Regions from separate parts of the Sphingomonas sp. BL-S-29 genome, predicted to be linked through region 1. Evidence: predicted binding sites of a transcription regulator. Region 1 holds the regulator's gene; the other holds the start of a gene.
What was found. Region 1 encodes LexA, which represses DNA repair genes until DNA is damaged. Its sites were predicted from a motif close to GTTCCNCNCTTGTTCT; they were not measured.
Positions count from the first base shown of each region.

Region 2: the regulator LexA is predicted to act here: its motif matches at 2,108-2,123, upstream of ACZ1I2_RS04890 (ImuA family protein).

Region 1 covers NZ_CM145482.1:3,754,264-3,757,746, forward strand. The annotation lists gene ACZ1I2_RS17705 (molybdopterin molybdotransferase MoeA) at 1-939, shown strand, start outside; gene lexA (transcriptional repressor LexA) at 996-1,673, shown strand; partial or broken gene ACZ1I2_RS17715 (ComEC/Rec2 family competence protein) at 1,678-3,483, opposite strand, start outside.
Region 2 covers NZ_CM145482.1:1,004,933-1,008,415, forward strand. The annotation lists gene ACZ1I2_RS04885 (Y-family DNA polymerase) at 1-1,419, opposite strand, end outside; gene ACZ1I2_RS04890 (ImuA family protein) at 1,337-2,083, opposite strand; gene ACZ1I2_RS04895 (thiamine pyrophosphate-dependent enzyme) at 2,422-3,483, shown strand, end outside.

The DNA of each region.
Region 1 (3,483 bases):
GAGGTCGGCACGATGGAGGCGGCGCGTATCTTCACTGGCGCCGCGATGCCCGCCGGCGCTGACACCGTGCTGGTGCAGGAGGAGGCAAGGCAGGAGGGCGACCTGATCCTCCTCACCGGCGAAGGGCCCGGCGCCTGGGGCAAGAACACGCGCCGCAAGGGCCTCGACTTCTCCACCGGCGACCTGCTCATCCCTCAGGGCGCGCGCCTCACCCCGGCCCGGATCGCGGTGGCGGCAACCGGCGGGCACGGCGCTCTCCCCGTCACCCGCCGCCTTCGTGTCGCGATCGTCGCGACCGGCGACGAGCTGGTCGTACCGGGCAGCGCGCTGACGGACGAAGTGCTGCCCGAGTCCAACGGCGCCATGCTGGCCGCGCTGCTCGCCGACCTGCCCGTCGAGGTGATCGACCTCGGCATCCTGCCCGACCGGCTCGATGTAACCACCGCTGCCTTTGCCGCGGTCGATGCCGACATCCTCGTCACCACCGGCGGCGCCTCGGTCGGCGACCACGATCTGGTCCGCCCGGCGCTCGCTGCCGCGGGCGGCAGCATCGATTTCTGGCGGATCGCGCTCCGCCCGGGCAAGCCGATGATGGCGGGCCGGCTCGGCGGCGCGGTGGTGCTCGGCCTGCCGGGCAACCCGGTTTCGGCCTTCGTCACCGCCTTCCTGTTCCTCCGCCCGCTGATCGCTATCATGGCGGGCGCGCCCGATCCGTTCCCGCGCACCTCCACCGCGATCCTCGGCGAGGACCTGCCGGCGAACGACCACCGCCAGGATTATCTGCGCGCCGCGATCCGCGACGGCCATGTCTTCGCCGCCGGCATTCAGGACAGTTCGATGCTGCTGACGCTCGCCCGCGCCGACTGCCTGATCGTCCGCGCGCCCAATGCACCGGCGCTCGGCGCCGGCGAGGTGGTGGAAATCCTTCCATTCGCTTGACACGGCACCGGAACATTGCATAAACGTTCCCAGTCTGTTCCGACGGAGGAATTGGGATGCTTACCCGCAAGCAGCACGAGCTGATCTGCTTCATCAACGACCGGCTCGAGGCGAGCGGCGTTTCGCCCTCGTTCGAGGAAATGAAGGAGGCGCTCGACCTCAAGTCCAAATCGGGCGTCCACCGCCTGATCAGCGCGCTGGAGGAACGCAAGTTCATCCGCCGCCTGCCCAACCGCGCCCGCGCGCTCGAAGTGCTGCGCATGCCGGAACGGCCCGAGGCAGTGCGCAAGGGCGCCGCTGCGGCCGCCGCGCCGACCGGCAATGTGAAGAAGCTCCCCGAGCCGGCGAACGACGTGATCGAGATTCCGCTGCACGGCCGGATCGCGGCCGGCGTGCCGATCGAGGCGTTCGAGGGCCAGTCGATGCTCGCGGTGCCCGCCGCATTGCTCGGCGGCGGCGAACATTATGCGCTCGAGGTCTCGGGTGACTCGATGGTCGATGCCGGCATCCTCGACGGCGATTATGCCCTGATCCGTCGCGCCGACACGGCGCGCGACGGCGAGATCGTCGTGGCGCTGATCGACGACAGCGAAGCGACGCTCAAATATTTCCGGAAGGAAGGCGCGATGATCCGCCTCGATCCGGCGAACCGCGCCTATGATCCGCAGCGTTATTCCCCGCATCAGGTGCGCGTGCAGGGTAAGCTCGCCGGCCTGCTCCGCCGCTACGTCTGACCGGCACGGGCGCCGTCACCCGCCAGGGGTGGCGGTCGCCCGGCTGCAACACGGTGGTGACATGGCCGGTACGCAGCGTCACCGCGACACCACCGGTCTTGGCCAGCATGTCGCGGTCGAGCTTTAGCCAGCGCGGGCGGCAGCCATCGGGCAGCCAGCGCTCGCTGACCACGATATCGGCGGTGGCGCATGCCGCGATCAGCTCGCCCGCCGGCACTAGATAGGCGCTCCGCGTCGCGAGGATCCGCCAGCTCCGGCCGCCCGCCTTCTGCTCGACCAGACAGAGATCGCGGCTGCACCGCGCCTCTGGTTGATCGGCGAGGAACAGGGGCTCGCCGTCCACCCCGCTATTCTCCGCCAGCATGTCCGACGTGTAGTCGCCGACCCGATCACGCAGCAGCGCCAGCCCGCCCCGCGCCGTCCGGATCGCGACATGCCGTCCGTCGCCGGTGACGAGCAGGTCGGGCGTCGGCGTCGTCAGCGCCCAGGCAGCGCCCATCGCGAACGGCACGCCGCCGAGCTGCCGCCAGCGCGTCCGCCACAAGGCGACCCACAGCCCGCCGAACGCCATCAGCCCGAAAGCCCCGCCCGGCATCGCCGGTAGCGCCGCGACCGATCCGGGGATGCTCGCGGTAGCATGCGCGATCCACAGCAGCAGGTCGAGCGACCGCGCCGTCAGCCACCACAAGGGCGCGCCAATCCCCGCCAGGTCGAACAATAGCGCCAGCGCTTCGAGCGGCATGACGATGAAGGTGGTCAGCGGGATCGCGACGATATTGGCGACCGCGCCATAGATGCCCGCCTTGTGGAAGTGGAACAGCGCGATCGGGATCAGCGACAGCTCGACCACCACGCCGGTCAGCAGCAGCGACAGCAAGGTCCGCCCCAGCTTCTGCCACCAGGGCTGTTCGCGCGGCGCGAACCACGCCTTCACCCGCGGATGCTCGTGCAGCGCGACGATCGCCGCGACCGCCGCGAAGGAGAGCTGGAAACTCGGCCCGGCCAGCGCGTCGGGGAAGAGCAGCAGCACGATGAAGGCGCCGGCCGCGACCAGCCGCAGGGTAATCGCCTCGCGCCCCATCGCCATCGCGATCAGTACCAGCAGCGCCGCGACGCAGGACCGGATCGTCGGCACCTCGGCGCCGGTCAGCCAGGTATAACCGATCGCCGCCACTGCACCCGCCCCGGCAGCGATCAGCGGCAGGCGGAAACGCAGCGCCAGCCACGGGCTGAGCGCGAGCAACCGCAACACCAATAGCATCACTGCGCCGACCACCGCAGTGATGTGCAGCCCGCTGACCGATAGGAGATGCGCCAGCCCCGACCGGCGCATCGCTTCGGCATCCTCCTCGGAGATGCCGCCCTGGTCCCCGGTCGCCAGCGCCGCCGCAATCGCCCCACCGCTGCCCGGCGCGCTCGCCTGGATGTGCTTCGACAGTTTTTCGCGCAGGCCGGCGCCACTGGATGCCCCCGGACTGACGACGCTGACCGGCCCGAAGCCGCGCCCGGTGGCGCCGATTCCATCGAACCAGGCGACACGGGCGTAGTCGTACGCCCCAGGCACCGCCGGCTGGGGCGGCGGCATCAACCGCGCACCGAGCCGGATCGTCGCGCCCCGCGACAGCGCCGCCGGCACATCCGCCTCGGCCAGATTGACGCGGACATGCTGCGGCAAGGTCGGCAGCGGCCGCGTGTCCTTACGCCCCGGACGCGCGGGGACGGCCACGACACGAACCGGCGTCAACCGCAACCGCACCAGATCGCGCGACGGCAGCGGCTCGGCTCGTTCCACCCGCGCTTCGAAGGTCGC
Region 2 (3,483 bases), 2.4 Mb from region 1:
TGTGCGCCACAGCCGCGCCGCGCCGATGCGGTTGGCCAACGTATCGACCAGCGGCGCGATGTCGGGCGGGGTCTCCTCGAGCCGCTCCTCGAACGGCACGGGGCCGAGCGGATCGGCGCGGCGGACGTGCAGCGCGAGCGCGTCGATGCCGAATCCCGGCGCGATCTCCTCGATCCGGCGCACCATCAGCCGCAGCAGATGCGCGGGGTCGCGATTGGGTCGGGCAAGGCCGATGCGCAGCCGCTGCGGCACGCCGTCGATCCGGTCGGCGACCAGCTCGATCGCGCGCGCGCCCTGGCCCGACTGCGCCAGCGCGGTGACGAGGCGTGGCATCAACAGGGCCAGCCAATGCTCGATCGCCTCGGCGGTCGCGATCGGCTCGGCGAAACGCTGGATCACGGCGATATGCTCGGGCGGCATGACCGGGTGAAGCGGCTCGCCGATCCGCCCGCTTGCCTGGTCGAGCCGCAGCACCAGCATCTTGCCGAACCGGCGCGCGAGCGGCGCGCGCGGCATGGCGGCAAGTTCCCCGATCGTCTCGACGCCCAACCGCTTGAGCAGCTCGATCGCGCCGGGCTCGGCCCGCAGCGCGGCGATGGGGAGGGTGGCGATGGCTTGGTCCTGCGCCCCGGGCGGGCAGATCGTCACGCCGTCCCGCGGTTGATGGCCGTAACGGGCCAATGCCCAGGCGGTGCCCGTGCTATCCGCCACCGCGATCCGCGCTCGCACACCCATGCGTGCGAGCAGCCGCACGATCCGCCGCGCCATCCTCTCCTCGCCGCCGAACAGATGCGCGGTGCCGGTCAGCTCGATGAACAGCCCGTCCTCGCCCGACAGTGCGACGATCGGCGACCAGCGTCGCGCGGCGGTGAGGGCGAGACGTTCTAGATCTACGCGGTCGCCCTCGGGATCGGCTGGACGGATGTCGAGATCCGGCACCTGCGCGCGCGCCTGAGTCACCGCCATGCCGGCGCGGATGCCGAGCAGATGCGCGGCATGGCTGGTCGCAGCGACCAGGATCCTGCTGCCCTCGCGGATCGAGGTGACGAGAGGGGCACTTAATTCCTCCCCCGCAGGGGGAGGGGGACCAGCGAAGCTGGTGGAGGGGCTGGCTTGGCGAGACCGTGCCGCGCTCCAAGCCCCTCCACCGCGCAAGCGCGGTCCCCCTCCCCGTGCCGGGGAGGAATTGGAGGAGGAACCGGGTGCCCCATCGTCACTTCTCAACCGTGGCAGCGTCGGCCCATCCTCCCCCCGAGCCCAGCGCGCACCCGGGCGCCAGCCACCGTCGCGCGGGGCTGCCTTGATATCGATGACCGGCTGTGTGACCCGCCGCGCGTCAGGCGGCGCGGCGGTGCGTTCCGCCCGCCGCAGCCGATCGATCGGCCAGTCGGGCAGGTAGAGCGAGGCGACCCGTTTCATCGCATGCCTCCATCGTCCATTTATGAGGTTCGCCGCCGCGCTGACGGACCAGTTCGATCCGCCAGCGCGGGCAACCGACACCCTCGACCGGGAGCGGAGTCGAGGGCGCGGCGGCGATTCGCCAGCGTGTTACCGCGGCCGAGGGCACGGCGAGCGGATTGCCGCCCTCGCGCGCATGGCGCTTGAGCAGCAGCGCGATTGTCTTGCCGCCTTCGGCCGCGAGCTGCAGCCGGCGGCTATTGGCCATGGAGGCGCTCTTCACCTCGCCGATCACGGCGCCTAGCCCGCGGTGGCGCAGGCCTTCCTCCATCAGCGCGAGCAGCTCGGCATCGTCGCCTGCTTCGGCATAGAGGATGCGCTCGGGCGCGAGCCCGGCCTGGTACAGTCCCGGCGCGAACAGGTCGCGCCGCCGCACCACCCACAGGACCGGGCCCCAGGCGCGCGCGGCGATGCCGGCCATGAACAGGGTCGCCGCGGCATCGTCGCCCATGCCGGGGCTGGCCGCGGCGATCTCGTGCAGCGCGCCGAGCGTAAGGCCGCCCGTCGCCAGCCGCGAATCGATCGGGCCGATCCCGAAGGGCAGCACGGCACGACGGCGCAGCCCATCCCCCTCGATCGCGCGAAGCGTATCGCGTAAGGCGGAAAGGGCGGCGGCAGACGACAAACACACGACTCGCTGAATGAGTATGTTCCTATTTTGTTCCTATCGGCGCCGGAGTCAATCCGTGACGGGAGCGCGGCAGGCGGACATGTGCGGCAATGCGCGTTCCTCGGTCCACAAACGCCCGATTGGCCTGCATTTTTGCACGTGCCGTGGCACGGTCGCTCACAAAGGCCATTTGCCGCGGAAAACACCTGCTTCAGCCTGGGGTGACGCACTACCGCCATCACCCGGCCAGACCCTCGCCAAGTGCTTTGAAATTTTATAACAAGGCCCGAACGGCGAATCCGCGCGTTGCTCTCATGCGAACGCGAACGAAACGCACAATGATCGGAGAGAGCATGGCAAGCGACAGTCCGCGCGCCAATTTACAACCCCTGTCGCTCTACGTGCCGGAACCCAGGTTCCGCCCCGGCGATACGGTCGACTTTACCGAGGTCGCCATTCCAGCGGCTGGCGATACCCGCCGCCCCGACACCGCCGATCGCGCCGGGACCTTCACCGACCTCGCATACCAACTGGTCCGCGTGCTGGATGACGAGGGCAATGCCGTCGGCCCGTGGAACCCGCGCCTGTCGCCCGATACGCTGCGCGCGATGCTTCGCTCGATGGTGCTGGTCCGCGCCTTTGACGAGCGCATGTTCCGCGCCCAGCGCCAGGGCAAGACCAGCTTCTATATGAAGTGCCTTGGCGAGGAGGCGGTCGCGGTTTCCGCTGCCTTCGCGCTCGATTATGAGGACATGTGTTTCCCGTCGTACCGCCAGCAGGGCCTGCTCATCGCGCGCGGCTGGTCGATGGTCGACATGATGAACCAGATCTATTCGAACAGGGGCGACCGGCTGCAGGGCAAGCAGTTGCCGATCATGTATTCGGTCAAGGAAGCCGGCTTTTTCTCGATCTCCGGCAATCTCACCACGCAATATCCCCAGGCGGTCGGCTGGGCGATGGCGTCGGCGGCGAAGGGCGACACGCGGATCGCCGCCACCTGGTGCGGCGAGGGCTCGACGGCGGAGGGCGATTTCCATTCCGCCTGCACCTTCGCCAGCGTCTACCGCGCGCCGGTGATCTTCAACGTCGTCAACAACCAATGGGCGATCTCGAGCTTCTCGGGCTTTGCCGGGGCCGAATCGACCACCTTCGCGGCGCGTGCCATCGGCTATGGCATCGCCGGCCTGCGCGTCGACGGCAATGACGCGCTCGCGGTCTATGCCGCGACTGCCTGGGCGGCCGAGCGCGCCCGGACCAATCAGGGCCCGACCCTGATCGAGCATTTCACGTACCGCGCCGAAGGCCATTCGACCTCGGACGATCCGGGCCAGTATCGCTCGGCCGGCGAGCCGACGGCATGGCCGCTGGGCGATCCGATCAAGCGGCTCAAGGATCATTTGATCCATATCGGCGAA